Regions from separate parts of the Paenibacillus sp. FSL M8-0212 genome, predicted to be linked through region 1. Evidence: riboswitches for the same ligand, from Rfam matches in the RefSeq annotation. Region 1 holds a riboswitch; each other region holds the start of a gene.
The links. A riboswitch is a leader RNA that binds a small molecule or an ion and turns the genes downstream of it on or off. The one in region 1 is predicted to bind cyclic di-AMP.
Positions count from the first base shown of each region.

Region 2: linked by a shared signal. The riboswitch ahead of MKX68_RS10890 (ubiquitin-like domain-containing protein) and the one ahead of MKX68_RS03880 (hypothetical protein) in region 1 are both predicted to bind cyclic di-AMP.
Region 3: linked by a shared signal. The riboswitch ahead of MKX68_RS00650 (C40 family peptidase) and the one ahead of MKX68_RS03880 (hypothetical protein) in region 1 are both predicted to bind cyclic di-AMP.

Region 1 covers NZ_JBBORP010000001.1:828,584-834,178, reverse strand. Annotated here, with positions in the region: gene urtE (urea ABC transporter ATP-binding subunit UrtE) at 1-173, shown strand, start outside; gene MKX68_RS03905 (hypothetical protein) at 203-838, opposite strand; gene MKX68_RS03900 (hypothetical protein) at 866-1,069, opposite strand; gene MKX68_RS03895 (urease accessory protein UreF) at 1,336-2,037, opposite strand; tRNA gene MKX68_RS03890 (tRNA-Leu) at 2,463-2,545, shown strand; gene MKX68_RS03885 (glutathione peroxidase) at 2,692-3,171, opposite strand; cyclic di-AMP (ydaO/yuaA leader) riboswitch at 3,544-3,719, shown strand; gene MKX68_RS03880 (hypothetical protein) at 3,838-4,233, shown strand; gene MKX68_RS03875 (HAD family hydrolase) at 4,414-5,097, shown strand; gene MKX68_RS03870 (Nramp family divalent metal transporter) at 5,234-5,595, opposite strand, start outside.
Region 2 covers NZ_JBBORP010000001.1:2,434,147-2,439,741, reverse strand. Annotated here, with positions in the region: gene MKX68_RS10905 (AbrB/MazE/SpoVT family DNA-binding domain-containing protein) at 1-131, opposite strand, end outside; gene MKX68_RS10900 (HD domain-containing protein) at 449-1,726, shown strand; gene MKX68_RS10895 (TatD family hydrolase) at 2,059-2,829, shown strand; cyclic di-AMP (ydaO/yuaA leader) riboswitch at 3,071-3,324, shown strand; gene MKX68_RS10890 (ubiquitin-like domain-containing protein) at 3,598-4,782, shown strand; gene rnmV (ribonuclease M5) at 4,938-5,483, shown strand; gene rsmA (16S rRNA (adenine(1518)-N(6)/adenine(1519)-N(6))-dimethyltransferase RsmA) at 5,488-5,595, shown strand, end outside.
Region 3 covers NZ_JBBORP010000001.1:161,657-167,251, reverse strand. Annotated here, with positions in the region: gene MKX68_RS00680 (YkvI family membrane protein) at 1-92, opposite strand, end outside; gene MKX68_RS00675 (xanthine phosphoribosyltransferase) at 297-878, shown strand; gene MKX68_RS00670 (hypothetical protein) at 976-1,305, shown strand; gene MKX68_RS00665 (hypothetical protein) at 1,425-1,643, shown strand; gene MKX68_RS00660 (carboxymuconolactone decarboxylase family protein) at 1,785-2,114, shown strand; gene MKX68_RS00655 (hypothetical protein) at 2,183-2,884, opposite strand; gene MKX68_RS00650 (C40 family peptidase) at 3,009-3,473, opposite strand; cyclic di-AMP (ydaO/yuaA leader) riboswitch at 3,479-3,610, opposite strand; gene pelA (pectate lyase) at 4,039-4,992, shown strand; tRNA gene MKX68_RS00640 (tRNA-Leu) at 5,129-5,213, shown strand; gene MKX68_RS00635 (carbohydrate-binding protein) at 5,357-5,595, opposite strand, start outside.

The DNA.
Region 1 (5,595 bases):
TTTTGCAGCTCAAGGCAAAGGGGAACCTCTCGGTTCTGCTGGTAGAGCAGAGTATTGATTTTGTACGGAGTGCCGCAGACTACATCTATATCATGGACAAAGGGGCCATAACCCTGCATGGGACACCGCAAGAATTGGATATGTCGCAGTTTGAACATCATCTCTCCGTGTAGTTGTAGTTAGTGTGGCGAGTGGAGAGGTTTCAGGAACGCTTGTCCAGGATATTCGAGTATTTGGGATATAACCGCCGGATGCATTCCGGACAGATGTCATGGGTGAATTCGGCGTGGGTATGCTTCTCCAGATAACTCTCAACGGAGTTCCAGTGTTCCTCTTCGTCCTTGATTTGTTTGCAGACGGCGCAAATAGGCAGCAGTCCGCGCAATGTGCGCACTTCAGACAATGCCTTCTTCAATTGGTGTTCTGTCTTTCTCTGTTCGGTAATATCCATGTGTGCAATCAAAGCGAGATCGGTATCCTGAATTGAATTTGCATAAGATAGAGGGGTGAGTTCTACACGAAACCACCTCTTTTCGTTGTATACAGTATACACGCAGATGTCATATGTATGATTTCGATTAAAGGGTATTCCGCGTTCTTTCAAATTCTGTGCGACAAGTGCCATGTTAGCGTTCTTGCCTCGTTTTGCCCAGGCTTCTGTCAGATGCAGGTAATGTCTATGACTACTGTGTGTATCCGGGTTTGGTGAGCATTGACCGAGTCCCTGTTGCCAGGCACGGTTACAACTTTGGATAATCCAATTGTGATCAACGATGATGAGTTGGTGACGTATGGACTGGAACGATAGCCTCTCCAGATCGGATGTAACATGTCTCATGGATAGGACCCTCCTTTGGCAGAAATCTTATCTCAGTTCATCTGGAATATCCAAAATATCAGCGACCAGGTGCCTGAATCGGGTTGCTTTGCGTGTGCCGTGAATGAGATTGGATAAACGATAGGGTGGGATGCCGTGCTGTTCACAAAAGGTCTTCTGGTCCACTTGAAGTTCGGTTAGCCGTCGTTTGATGGCCCATCCGAACGGAGTAACTGGTTTTTTCTTGTTCAAAAGGGTTCACCCCTGGTTAGAATGTAGTATTCAGCCGCCCTTTCTTCATGTAAAATGTATAGAAATGCGAGCTGTATGTTTCATTATATACGTAAATTCGTCATCTAACAATTAAAAAAGACGGAAAAAAGTGTATTTTGTGATGATAAATGGCGTAAATACGTAAATAAAACAAATAAAATGACAAAAAACACGTCGGCAAGGAGGTTGCCGCGTGTTTTTTAGTTTGTCTGAATAAAGGGGAGCAGGTATGAGGAGGAAGAGGATTAGGCCCTGTAGGCATGAAGTCCAGCTCCAAGCATATGGAAACTGGGGAAAAATGATTTCATGGACATCGAGGTTGGCTGTGCCAGTCCATCCGCAGCCGAGGCGCTGACGGTCTTCCATTCATTCTCCAGATCTGTGGCCAGGCGGACCATCAGATCCTTGGTTGTATCGTTGTTCAGGGGAATGACTTTGGAGGCTTCGGTTATGCAGGCATTCATGGCTGAATGCAGGTAACCAAGGACCGCCTCCTCGACCGGGATGTCGAGGTGGTGGTTAATCCAGGCGTGAACAGTGGAGAGGCAGCCAACCGAATCGTATTTGGCAAAGATCTGTTCGAGCTGGCTGAATTCAATCCAGGGGTGCAGAGCGCGTGCAAGTCTGATCAATCGTTTACCCATGGAGGCAGCTTGTTCTCTGAGATCTCCAGGGGTTCGCTGAACATGGACGAGCTTGTCGATTAGAGCTATCCGCCATGTATCCTTGTGATCTGCTGCGGTATAGATGCCTTTGATGGCCATACCTTCTAGACGAACGATGCTCGGATGCAACTGACAACGCATGAATGATTCGAGATCTTCAGCATTACGAATGGTACCCTCCCTGATATGGATATCCATGCCGAAGGAATGGGTGAACCCTCCAACCTGAATAGAGGAATCAAGCAGTTTGACATAATCGAGCAGCTTATTCCCACGGTTCACAATCATTCGCCTCCTGTGTTCGTTAAATGTAACTTAAAGTGACATCTATATTCCTTTTTGATTGCTTTATGTTTAAAAATCCGAATTATATGATAGTTATCATCCCATAAATGTCCGCTTTTTGTCAATAGTGTCCGTGAAATTTAATGGATTAAATCTGGGATTCAATATTTGTGTTATTTTATATAACATATAAGGTTAAATATCTGCGAAGTGCAGGGAGGACTAGATATAAATGAATCAATAAGATCAGCTCAATCCGGAAAGGAGGGGATCAAATCTAATGTATGCAGTTCATGGGTAAAGATGACGAGAATATGCGTTTTTTGTGGAAAATGCCTAGCTGTAAAAGAAGTATTAAAAAATACTTTACTTTTAGTTCTGAACCCGGTATAATCAATTCTGTTGCCGATTATTTACGACATGCGGTCGTGGTGGAATGGCAGACACGCTATCTTGAGGGGGTAGTGGGCGTATGCCCGTGGAGGTTCGAGTCCTCTCGACCGCATCATATGAACGATTAAGAAGAAGCTTTCCATTAATGGAAAGCTTCTTTTTTTGTTTTTTTAACAGTCTGACATCAAAGTTGAGAAAAAAGGCCATCCATTACCGGGGCAATGGTGCTCTACCTTCCGGCTACGGGTGGCCAATGTATTATTTTTGCAGCAAGTTCTTGATATCTTCTTCAATCTTGTCCGGTGTTGTTTTGGGAGCATACCGTTTAATGACCTGTCCGTTCTGATCCACAAGGAATTTGGTGAAATTCCATTTGATTGCTTTGGAGCCGAGCAGGCCAGGAGCTTCTGTGCTAAGGTGCTGGAAGAGAGGGTGAGCGCTTGAGCCGTTCACATCAATTTTCTCAAACATAGGGAAGCTTACGCCATAATTCATCTGACAGAACTCGGCAATATCATCGGAAGAACCTTTTTCCTGTGCAAACTGGTTACTTGGAAAACCAAGGACTTCAAATGGCGCATCCTGGAACTTGTCTTGCAATTCTTGCAGACCTTTGAATTGAGGGGTAAGTCCGCATGAGCTTGCCGTATTCACAATCAGGAGCACTTTGTCACGGTAGTCGGACATTTCAACTTCTTGACCGCGAAGGGTATTCACTTTGTAATCGTAGATTGTCATCTAAATCGCCTCCATTTATTTACTCTTATATCTTCTATTATATTGGTTGCAATTAAATATTGCAAAACTAATGTGGTGTTAAAAGCATCAAAATAGGCAAGTTGTGCAGAATACGTGAATGAATTGCGAAGTGATTTTCGTCAGAGTGAGAATTAGATAGATTTAAAGAGATGGATAGAGTATGACCTTGTTGTAAGCGCTATTATATGTGAGTATTGCCGAAAATCTGTCGATTCGGTGATCTGTGCGGACTTTACACCATCATGGCACGGGTGTATGATTCATAACGTAATTTCAATTTAAACTAAATTGTACCTGAAAAACGAAACAAACGATAATATCGCTCGATCTTATCCTTAAGATATACGAACGATGTTTTAATCGCTGAGTTTCCATTCATTGATGAGTGGAAAACGGGGGAACCAACAGAATGCGCTGTCCAGGACAGTAGGCATTCATGGGGTGAATTTTCCGGTGACAGCCGGAAATAGGGCGACTCTCGCGCCCGAATCCGTCAGCTAACCTCGTAAGCGTTAAAGGGAGAGGCAACAAGCCGTACGCTGGTTCATGGTCTTTTCGCCATGGATTCTTTAAGAAGCGTTCGGGAGGCCTTGGTCCCCCACGCTTCTTTTTTGTTGTCTTTTCACGCCAAGGGAGGAACGAATGATGGATACTGAGATGATCTTAGTGACTGCTCCAAATGAAGCAGGACGTAAATTTATCAAATTACTAATGTACAAAAAAATGCCGTTTGCCGTTCTAACCAACAGTGCAGGGGAAGAGCGTAGACTCCGTAGAATCGGAGTCGAACATGTCATTCGCATGAATACGGCTGCAGCTCAAAAATGGTTTTTGCCGCAGGGCAGCGTAGGCAACGTGTTTATTTTTGAGAACAGCCTGAATCTGACCTGTCGTTATTTACAGATCTGCCGTTCATGGACATCGAAATCCCTGTGCGTCATTACGGAGCAGAGTCATCCTAAGGGCATCTATCGGGGCATGGGCGCAGACCGGATTGTATATTCGCTCAATGGGGAAGTTGGCTTTCTCCTCAATGGTTAATGCCATAGCTTGTGATTGCTCAGGTGTAAGGTGCCTGTTATAATTGAATGTATCGATAAACGGAAGTTTGAGGAGACTCATGCAAGATGGTGAGTCTTCTTTTTTATGGTTTTAAAGGTAGTTCAAGACTTTTTGAACACGAACTTTTAGATTGCCTGTGGCTTACAAGGAGGAATTGGCGTGCCGGATGTGGGTGGATTAAAGTGGTTGTTTTTTGATGTTGGAGATACACTGGTGGATGAATGGGAGCCGGTTGATGATATTATCGGACAGTTCGTCCGTGAAGCCTGTGCTTTGGGGTATCCGGTGACAATTGAGGCGGTACGCGAACTGTTCGCGAACTGTTACCAGAAATATGAGCAACGGCCTATGAGAGTGGCGATTCGCACCTTCGTTGAAGACGAGGGACACCAGAAACAGATTCAGGACAAGTTGAAGTTTCAAAAAGATCTTGAACGTCCTTTTCCTTCAGCGGATTCCGTTCTTCAGCAGTTGTCACGGCATTATCGCATTGGCATCATTGCCAATCAGAGTCCCGGAACGGAAGAAAGACTGGAGAGCTACGGCTTGCGGAAGTATGTTGACGTTCTCGCCTGTTCTGCTGAAGAAGGTGTGTCCAAGCCAGACCCTGAGTTATACGCTGTAGCCTTGAAACAGGCCGGCTGTGAACCGGAGGAAGCCGTCATGGTTGGGGATCGGATCGACAACGACATTATACCTGCTCGGAAGCTGGGCATGCTTACGATTCGAATTATGCAGGGTTACGGAAGATTCCAGCCAGACCGATCGGATGAGGAACGTGCGGATTGGACTGTTGACTCATTGGATGAACTCCTGCCGTTACTGGTGCCCAATCAGGATTAGATAATTGTTTATTAGAGTTTAGCGTTTTACTATAAAAGGAAACACGTTGCTGTACTGCAACAATAAAGGCTGATCAACTTGGTATTGAATACCGGAGTTGATCAGCCTTTTTAGTATTTGGTCGATAAAAACGAGATTAGAATAACCGAATCGTCTGAATGATCAGATATACATTCAGCACAACGATAATCGCGGCAATGACCCATGAGATGATTTTGAGCCACAATTTGTTGGCGAATGCACCCATGCTTTTTTTATCACTCGTGAACATCACCAGGGGAATTACAGCAAAGGGCAATTGAAGCGACAGCACGACCTGGCTCAAAATGAGCAGTTCTTCTGTGCCATGTTCTCCTGCAATGGCAGTGACAATTACCGCCGGGATGATGGCGATCAGACGTGTGACCAGTCTGCGCAGCCAAGCCGGAATTCGAATGTTCAGGAAACCTTCCATAACAATCTGCCCAGCGAGTGTACCTGTAAGGGTAGAGTTCTGAC
Region 2 (5,595 bases), 1.6 Mb from region 1:
ATGCGCTCGCCGTCAACGTAGATTTCCAGAGCATCTTTTTCACCAATACCGAGCGTACGGCGCAATTCAATTGGAATAACTACCCGTCCCAGTTCGTCCACTTTTCTTACAATACCTGTTGATTTCATCATTATAATCAGTGCTCCTCTCAGCTAACTATCTTTGTCATTATTCGACATTATTTTATGTTTTATGATACTCATCATACCAACGATTCCCAAATCAGTCAACCTTAAAATTAGCTTAAAATTAAGGCTGTTTTTCACAAGGTTACTGGTGGTAAGGGATTGGAAGCCGTTTTTCGCATTTAAACCTCAATGTCAGCTTTGTCGATTTGGAAAACGACAAAACTACTTCATTCGACAAAGTTCGTCATACGGTGTCGAATCTTAGGTGAATCGCAGAGCTCAAAGCGTTAATATAAAAGAAATTAAAGGAGTGAGTCGACATGGAACAACGTTTAACGGAAGAGAAAGTATTCAAAGATCCGGTACATAATTATATCCACGTGCAAGATCCGGTTATATGGCAGTTAATTAACACCCCGGAATTTCAGCGTTTACGCCGGATTCGTCAGCTGGGTACTTCTTACCTTACCTTTCACGGAGCAGAGCATAGTCGGTTCTCACATTCACTAGGTGTTTATGAGATCACCCGCAAGATCATCTCTCAATTTGAAAGAAGTCATTATTCGGATTGGCCAAAGGAAGAAAAGATTGTAGCTCTGTGTGCAGCTCTACTTCATGATCTCGGACATGGGCCATTCTCTCACTCCATCGAGGAAGCTTTTGACATGAATCACGAAGATTGGACTTGCCGCATTATTACAGGTGATACCGAAGTAGGGGCGATCTTAAGACGGTATGCTCCTGATTTTCCTGAGAAAGTAGCGTCTGTCATTCAAAAAACGTATGAAAAGCCGATTGTGGTGAACTTGGTGACCAGTCCGCTTGATGCAGACCGAATGGATTATTTGCTCAGGGATGCCTATTTTACAGGTGTAAATTACGGCACGATTGACCTTGATCGTATCCTTCGGATGCTGCGTCCTTATCATGGGCGGATTGTAGTCAAGGAGTCAGGCATGCATGCTGTGGAGGATTATCTAATGTCTCGGTATCAGATGTATTGGCAGATTTACTTCCATCCGGTAACTCGTAGTTCTGAAATTATATTGCGGCAAATATTCAAGCGAGCGAAAACACTCATACAGCAAGGTTTTCAATTCCGCTTCATGATTGATCCACTCCCTCAATTATTTGATGGAGAATTATCCGTAGATGAATATTTGCAGTTGGATGAAGCATTAATTCAGACGGCATTTACGCAGTGGCGCAAGGAGGACGATACTGTTCTGAGTGAGTTATGCGAACGTTTTATGGATCGCAAGTTATATAAGTATGTAGAGCTTGAACAGGTCGACTTGACAATGATGGAAGAGATTCGGGAAGCTTTTGTACAGGCAGGCCTCGATCCCGAATATGATCTTGAAATTGATTTTCCTTCGGATAATCCGTATGATGTGTTTCGTCCGGATGAATCCACAGATAAGCAGATTCTTCTTCTGGATCGACAGGACAATTTACGTGAGTTGTCAGAAGTATCTGACATTGTCCGTTCCATCAGTGGGCTTCACCGAGGGAAACATCATTTGTATTACCCGCAAAACAAGGTGGATGCGATTATTCACGAATTACCGTCACATATACGCCCCTATTTCTTGTAATCGTGTGGGTATAATCCGATGAAGAATTTTGATATCAAAACACTTTCTAAAAGAGCTATTTTTCATGATACAGTAATCTGCTTTAATGGGGAGTATATGTAGATCGACATAATTTTGTAAATGCAAGCGGGTAGAATGAGCACAATCAGCAATATATAGATCAGAATATCCGTATATCTTCTATATATTGTAGTTGTGAAGAAACAAACGTCATGATGTAATACACAGGTTACCCAAAATGTTTTATGTATGAGTCATTGAATTATTGAATTTTACAAATTGAATCTTCAAAAGAAGATAGTCGTTATTTCGACATGAAGGGAGATACAAACATGATGCTGTTCGACACACATACACATCTGGATGCACCACAATTCGACGAGGACCGCGAGGACATGATTCAGCGTGCTGTGGATGCAGGAGTTGGTCGCATGATCAACATTGGCTTTAACCGGGAGACGATTCCAACTACGATGAAACTCGCTGAAACATATGACTTTATCTATGCAGCTGTAGGGTGGCATCCCGTAGATGCGATCACTATGCAGGAGGGTGATTTGGAGTGGATTGCATCTTTATGCAAGCATGAAAAAGTGGTTGCGATTGGTGAGATTGGATTGGATTATCACTGGGATACTTCACCGAAGGAAATACAGCATCGCGTATTACGACAACAAATTGCTTTGGCGCGTGAAGTGAACATGCCGATTGTCATCCATAATCGGGATGCACATGAGGATATCATAAGAATTTTGCGTGAAGAGAAGGCGGGTGAGGTTGGTGGTGTAATGCACTCGTTCTCGGGCAGCTGGGAAACAGCGAAAAGTTGTCTCGATATGGGCTTCCATCTCTCTTTCGGAGGACCGATCACATTCAAAAATGCAAAGCAGCCCAAAGAGGTGCTGGCGAAGGTTCCTATGGACCGGTTTTTCATTGAAACAGATGCTCCATATTTGACACCTCACCCTTATCGTGGGAAGCGAAATGAGACAGCGCATGTACGTCTGGTTGCAGAGGCGGCAGCGGAAATTAAAGGCATTTCGGTGGAGGAAATTGCTGCAATAACAACCAAAAATGCCATGGAACGATTTGGAATTCGTTAAAAAAACGAGCAAATGAGGTGAAAAAGGCAGATAAGCGGAGGTAATTTGCCCTTTGATCCAAATAAATCGAGAATATTACAATATTTTAACCAAATATTCAGAAAAACGTACTTGATCAACGCTTTACAACATGCATCAAAACAGGATATCATCTTTTCAGTGAATTGTTGTGCGGAAAATTGGACAGATGTTCGGGGGATGAACAAAGGGACACTTTCCGATGAAACAACATTACTTTCATGAATCAGTCTCGCTGAGTCTCCGTTAACGGAGAGCGGGGGAACCAATAGGGCTTAAACATCGGTGTATTTGGCCGATGCGCAACGTTCGCTGACCCAAAAGCAGCGAAGGGAACTGCGAAGCCGTATTTGATTTCTTCTTTGGGTCTCGGGGTGAATTCAAGGGCGTCCGCCATGAGCGGGTGACCTAAGATAGGGCGGCTCTCTTTCGCCCGAACCCGACAGCTAACCTCGCAAGCGGAAAAAGAGAGGCAACCTCGTGCATGAATTTCCGATATTCAGAATCATTCGGAAGCCACGAAAGAGTTCCTCTTACACTCTTTCTTTGGCTTTTTTGTTTTTGAATAAAAGAAATATTGTCATCATACGGTAGGTATTCAGGAGGATGACATCATGTTGCGAAGATTGATTCATGGTGCAGAACCGGATTATGTTGGTCCAATCTGTGTTCTGTAGAAAATTTGGTATAGTCACGTCAAAGACATCATGCATTACTTTAGACGGCGAGGCTATGAAGGAGGACGGAGAAGTGGGCACATTCCAACCAGAAGAGACCCATGAGTCACGATCATCCAGTAAGTCTTTCGCGTTGCGGTGGAAGCATGAGAACATGCGTCAAATGGCATTGATCGCGATTTTCTCAATTGCGCTTACAATCATGATCTTGTTAGTCGTTTACGGTCAGGCCGGGAAACAAATTTCACTGGTTATTGATGGCAAAGCTCAGGTGGTAGAGACTCGTACAGGAATGCTTCAGGAAATGCTGGAGGAGCAGTCGATCACAGTCAGCCCTCACGATAAGGTATCCATGTCCATGAACGGGGCGATTACAGATGGAGACCGAATCGTTATTGAGCGGGCCGTTCCAGTCAACATTACGGCAGACGGAGACACCAAGACTCTGTATACAACGGATTCATCGGTAGAAGATGCAATTCAAAAATCAGGTATTCAAGTTGAGAGTAATGATAAAGTGTATCCGGCGCTTGGAACTGCCATCAAAGCGGATATGAAGATCCGTGTAGTGCGCGTAACAAAGCGTACAGTGGAGGTAGAGCAGCCAATCGCTTACAAAGTCATTAAAACGGCTGACCCTAGCTTGTACAAAGGGGATAACCGTGTCGTTGTAAACGGCAAAGAAGGCACACTTGTACAGCATATCGAAAAGGTATTTCAGGATGGAGAATTGGTCTCCAAAAAAATGGTCGGCAAATCTGTCGCGAATAATCGTGTAGATAAAGTGATCGCTGTCGGCACCAAAGCAAAACCGGTCGTGAAAGAACCTGTGATTCAGACCGTATCGGCTCAAACTTCAACAACCAAAAAGGCTACAACAACGAACTCGAAGAAAACATCTGCCTCGGGCAGCAAAGTCATTACCGTATCCGGGACTTCTTTTAAATACTCAAAAGTACTTAAAAATGTATCCATGACTGCCTACTCTTCCGAAGAGCCTGGCATTGGAACTAAAACAGCTTCCGGTACTCGTGTAACGGAAGGGCGCACCATTGCGGTTGATCCCAAAGTCATTCCAATTGGCTGGTGGGTATATATCGAAGGTCTGGGATTCCGTCGTGCGGAAGATACAGGCGGTGCCATTAAAGGCAACAAAATTGATGTATATTATGACAGTGTGAAGCATGCCCTGAATTTTGGACGTAAGAAAGGCAAGACGGTCTACGTGATCGGTCCGGTGAAGCCGGAAGCGAACTAAAATCGTTTTACTTTGAAATGGGAATGCTATAAAATAGTTGCATGAATGATTCATGCGGAATATGCGGCGGAGGAGTCTGAATTCAGTCTCCCCCGCCGTTTGGCAGAGAAGAGGATATTCCTCTTCTTTTTGCGTTAGAAAGGAAGAAATGGAACATGATAAAAGAAGTCATTGTGGTGGAAGGCCGTGACGATACGGTAGCCATCCGTCGGGCCGTTGAAGCCGATACAATTGAAACAGGTGGCTCAGCAATCAACCAACGCATTCTGAAGCGGATTGCGCTTGCTCAGGAGAGACGGGGAGTCATTGTACTGACAGATCCGGATCATGCTGGCGAACGCATTCGTAAAATTATTGCGAACAAGGTGCCTGGCTGCAAACATGCCTTCATTCCGGAAGCCGATGCAACGCGCAAAGGGGACATTGGGGTGGAGAATGCCTCACCGGAGGCGATCCGTCATGCTCTGGCGCGCGTACATACTTCATACGAAGGTGCTCCGAGCCTGATTGATTGGGAGGACCTGATCGCGGCAGGACTTATCGTGCATCCGCAGGCTGCTGCACGTCGCATGGAGATGGGCAATCTGCTGGGCATCGGTTATTGTAACGGGAAGCAGTTCCACAAACGTCTCAGTGTATTTCAGATTACACGGGAAGAGTTCTCTACAGCATTAGCGCAAATTGAACGTGAAGGATTGTGAGCATATGAAGGACATGGAAGAGACGATAGAAATTGCAACGCCCAAGCGAACGAAAGAGATTATTCAAAGACACGGATTCTCATTCAAGAAAAGTCTGGGTCAGAACTTTCTG
Region 3 (5,595 bases), 670 kb from region 1:
TGCAAAATTTCCTGCCCTGTAGCGAAGCCGGCTCCGACAACCGTTCCGATGTATGTAAATGCGATCTGCAGCACCCGAAATGCCTGTTTCATGTGTTTCCCCTCTCAGGCCCCTGTATAGTTTGGACATGCGGGTACCATGGTACAAGGTATGCTTGACCCACGAAAGTCATGACAATCGATAATGAGCTTTGGCTTGAATTGCGTCTCAAGGACAGCGCCCAGGCAATTTCGCTTGAACTTATAGATAGATATATGATACTTTTACCTCATAGGATAGGCTTGGGAGGTCAAATCATGGAATTATTGAAACAACGAATTTTACAAGAAGGTGTGGTTATCTCGGATCAAGTATTAAAGCTGGATGGTCTGTTGAACCACCAGATTGATCCTGCATTAACGATGGAGATGGGACGTGAGTTCGCTGCCCGTTTTCGTGAAAGTGGAGTGACTCGGGTAATCACGGTAGAATCCTCAGGGATTCCGGTTGCTTTTGCCGCAGCCTATGAACTTGGGGTGCCCCTTGTATTCGCCCGTCGCAAAAAAACACTTCTGGCTGATCCTGATGCTTACTGTGAACGTGTACCGTCCTTTACTAAAGGAATTGTAACTGACATTATGGTATCCCGCGAGTTCATTCATGAGAATGACCGTATTTTGTTCATTGATGATATCATTGCCAATGGAGATGCCGCTCGTGGCGTCATCAAAATTATCGAGCGTTCCGGTGCGGAACTCGTCGGATTCGGTGTTGTGGTCGAGAAAAGTTTCCAGGCAGGGGCACGCACGATTCGTGAACAGGGTATTCCGGTGGAAGCCTTGGTACGCATTCGTTCCCTGAACGATGGTACGGTACAATTTGACGATAACGAAATGTGACATTTTAAAGGAATAGGGCCTATTTTTTGAACTATGCCTTTGCATGACCGCGGATTTCATTTATAATGGGATTATGTTAGGGAGAGGAGGCAACACCATGGGGAACCAACCGGCAACAGAACAATTTTTCAATGATAAGCTGGCGGAATCGAAAGTTCATTTTGAACGTGCCCTGGATTGTAAACATACGGAATTCGATGACCTTTATCCCTATATGATTGAACATCCTCAATTTTTCTGGTACAAACGCTATGTTGCCTGGTCAGAATTACTGACGATTGTAGGCTTGTGCGAAGAGTTGTCCTTCTCTTGGAAAGAACAATTTACACCGCATCAAGTGGAGTACCTTGAAGAACGTGTGATGTCCGCCAAAGTGCTTGATTTTTGGTTCGAGAAGAACGACAGCAAAGAGCACGCGCAGCGGTAACTTTCAGTCGGGACATAATTTCGAATGACATGACAGTCCAATACAGTCACGTGAGACCTAAATGACATTTCATTTAGGTCTCTTTTTGTAAATAAATTTGGAATATAGGAGCCATGAAGATGATCAGTGATACAGAACTGGACGCCCTGCGTCTGTCAGGTGAGAAAGTAAGAGTAGTACGGGACGAGCTGGAATCTAACGATGTAACCGGGATTGTTGTTGCCTGGGATGGCGAGCAGGTACTTATCCGTCGTCAGAATCGACGTGTCGTCAAGCTGGATCGCGGTTACCGATATCAGCTGTTCAGCGAGCCGCGCCAGAGTCCACTTAGTGAGTAACAGTTTATAATTATGGCAGAGCCATGAGCGTTAAATGTTTAGAATTACCATGATTTGTTGGCATAATTGACTCACTCGGGAGAGAAGATAGGTACAGTGAGGAAGATCTGTAACTATAGCCGAGAGGGTGTGCTACAAGCCATGACATTGATGAATGATAAAGTTCATGCCTACAAGGATCAGATTGGAGCATTAAGCGATGTACTGCCAGGTGTGGTGAAGTCATATCATGAGTTTACGGGAGAATGTTTCCAACCTGGCGTGATTGATGCCAAGACAAAACAGCTCATTGCGCTCGGCATTGGATTGTTTGCCAACAATGAGGTATGTACTTTCTACCATGTAGAAGAAGCCCGTGCCAAGGGCGCTACAGATCAGGAGATCATGGAGACCGTAGCCGTGGCCGGAGCTGTAGGAGGCGGACATGCTCTGTCTCAGGGCGCGATGCGAGTGCAGAAGGCGCTACATTAATATAAAAAACATTGTGAAAAAGTAACAGGGTTATACTTCCCTTCAATATGGGAGTATAACCCTGTTTTTTAAAGATCGTTTTTACTTTCTTTACTGTTTGCTTTTTTATTATACTTGTCCACATCAGCAAATTTCTCCATAACGGAGTAGTTTGCTGTATAGTTTATTGTGGAGTACCGTTCAGGACGAAATTCAATCTTAGAGCGATCAGTATCCCAGAGATATATAATGGAATTATCGAAGGTCTTGCTTCCAGGCTGACCATATTTATTCGTTAGCTCTTCCAGAATTTCATCAGAATCCTGACTATTTAACATGCCAAAATAATATGTGGCCTCGTGGAGCAAGAAGTCATCTAATGGATATTCATCTGCTGCATTTTCCATTTCTTCAAGGCGCTGGTCCATTATTTTGTATATCTCTTCTTTCCTTGTTTCTGTTGTATTGGGGTTATTTAATTCCTCTGATAATTCCTTTCCTTCTTCCATCATTTCCAGAATGCTATCATTGTCTAATAAATCAGTGAAAACGTATTTAGCATCTGCTTTCTTACCCAGAACTACAAGATTAGAATATTCGATACTTTTCTCATGTTCATTATGTACGTCCTCTTCATAACCTGAGTTACCTTTCTTTTCTTCAGTTGAAATGACTTTGTCGATCTTGGTACCCCATGAAACATCTCTAAAATCTTTTTCGTTCTCACTACTGCATCCTAAACTACCTATTACTAAAATAGCAAAACTTAAAACAAACATTAACTTTTTCAATTGTTCTCCTCATCTCCTTTTATTTCCTAAAACATTTTACATTGTTTAAGAAAGTAGTTGAAGACAAAAAATGGTTAAACAAAAAAGGCATTCGGTTAATAACCGATGCCTTTTTGTATGTGAATTACATTTTACCTAACATTTTATCATACATAAACTGTCCAGTTACCCGACGTGCTGTTACATAGCGGTCATTGAAGTATGGATTCGATAACTTTGTGATGCTTACACCTTTACTGCTGGAGGCATGAGCGAATTGTCCGCCGCCGATATATACACCTGTATGTGAAATGCCTTTGCCTGTTGTATTAAAGAACACCAGATCACCTGTCCGAACATTGCTTTTGGCTACCGGAGTACCTGCTTTGGCTTGCTGCTGAGAAGTACGTGGCAATTCAATGCTGTATTTGTTGAAAAGATATCTCATAAAACCAGAACAGTCAAAGCCGGCTACAGTCGTGCCACCCCATTTGTAAGGAATACCTGTCATGTTGTTCACTACGGAGTTGATACTGCTTGCCTCTGTGCTTGTTGCCCCGGATGTAAATAATACAGCTGCTCCAAAAATGGAGATAATCAGTTTTTTCAAAATCAATGTTCTCCCTTCGATGCCTACGGAGTTAGCTAAGGGTTCGGTAGAAGGTTCCCTATATTTCCTATGTATAAGAATAATTCACCCAAATTGGTTCCCCCGTTTTCAAACATGAAACTCGGCAATGAATAATTAAGTTTTTGTAACTATTTGAAACTATATTGCATAAATGCGTAATTGTCAAACCCATTTAAAACCCTTCGTAATACCTCAATGTTAGCGGAATTAAGGTTTTTATATGAAAGAAGGGATCAAGTTTGGGTATCATTCATGACAAAAACGTCATTATTGATTCGCTTAAGACGAATTTGGATAAATAAATAGGTTTGTCATGAGTTAAAAGAACTATTCCGTTATGTAGAATTAGAGATATTATATTCATTAAGTTGCATATATTGACAAAAATCGATTTTTTGCATATTATCTGAATATCCAATCCACATATTGGATTAAAATTGATTTTATTATGCGATAAATACAAATAAAGGAGGTTTGGGGACACTTATCATAGGTAAAGTAGAAGTGGCAGATTTATAAAAACGAACATAGGAGAGTGTTACATTTGAAAGCGAAGAAAATAATTACTTTTGTCCTGGCATGTACGATGGTGTTCTCAGCAGTTGGAATGGCAGTTCTCCCTGTAGGGACGGTATCTGCTGCGGATGCATCGGGTACTACAGCGAGTATTTCTGATATTTTGAAGAACCAGCTGCCGGATGGAGGTTGGAGAAAAGATTATAAACAGACAAGTGGAGAGTGGGCGAAGTCCACGATAGACAACAAGGCTACATACTCAGAAATTAGAAGATTGGCGAAGGAATTCAAAAAGACGAATGATCCGCGATACTCCACAGCTGCAATCAAAGGAATTAACTTTTTGATCAACATGCAGTATTCAAACGGCGGATGGCCACAAGTCTACCAAAGCTCCGGATATCACAAACATATTACCTACAATGATGATGCCATGATTAATGTAATGATCATGCTCGATGAAGTAGCGACACGCAAAGGTGATTTCTCGTTTATCGACAGCACACTTGCTAACCGCAGTAAAAATTCAGTTGCCAAAGGTGTGGAGGCGATTCTGAATACACAAGTCGTTTCAGGTGGTAAGCTGACAGCATGGGGACAACAACATGATTCCAGTTCCCTTAAACCAGCGAGCGCAAGAATCTACGAAGTGCCATCGCTGACAGCTGGAGAAAGTGTAACAATCGTTAAATTCCTGAAAACGAGACCTGCTAACTCTAAAATCACAGCATCCATTAAAGGAGCGGAGGCTTGGTTTAACAAGGTGAAAATTACGGGTTACAAGTATGAAAGAGCTAATGGAGATAGTAAAATTATTGCTGATTCCAAAGCTGCACCGATTTGGGCACGCTTCTATGAGATCGGAACAGATAAACCAATCTTTATTGGTCGCGACGGGGTAGTTAAATACAAATTAAGTGATATTGATAAAGAAAGAAGAGGCGGTTATGCATGGTATGGCAACTGGCCTTCCAAGCTTTAATTTGTAGTTAAAGGTAAAGCCCGAATCGATGGACGTCTGGTTCGGGTTTTATTGTTATTATTTTCAGTGTTGACATGATAGATTCCGCATGATATATTATTTCTTGTCGCCGATATTGATGGCGGAGATACAATATGCGGTCGTGGCGGAATTGGCAGACGCGCACGGTTCAGGTCCGTGTGGGCTAACCCCCCGTGGAGGTTCGAGTCCTCTCGACCGCATCTAACAAAAAGACTCCTTAAGCTAACGCTTAAGGAGTCTTTTTTGCATTTTTTGATATAACACTAACTTTAGACTTGAGTATCCAAGAGGTTAGTGCTTAGCTGCATGTACAGCAAATGTCTTCCATCACCCTAAGGAACGTTTATTGCGCTGCGGTAACATTAATGCTGTCAATATTCGGTCCTTCCGATCCGGTGGTAACCACTTTCAATGTATTGGTCCCCGTGTTCATGGGGACCTGTATTGTTTTTTCAACCCAAGTGGACCAGCTTCCCGTAGCCGGAAAGGGCTCGTTGCTGATAACTTTGGTTCCGTTAACAAAAATGTCGAGGTTCCGTGTTCCACTTTCCAGCGCATAACGAAACTTTACGTTTTTGGTAC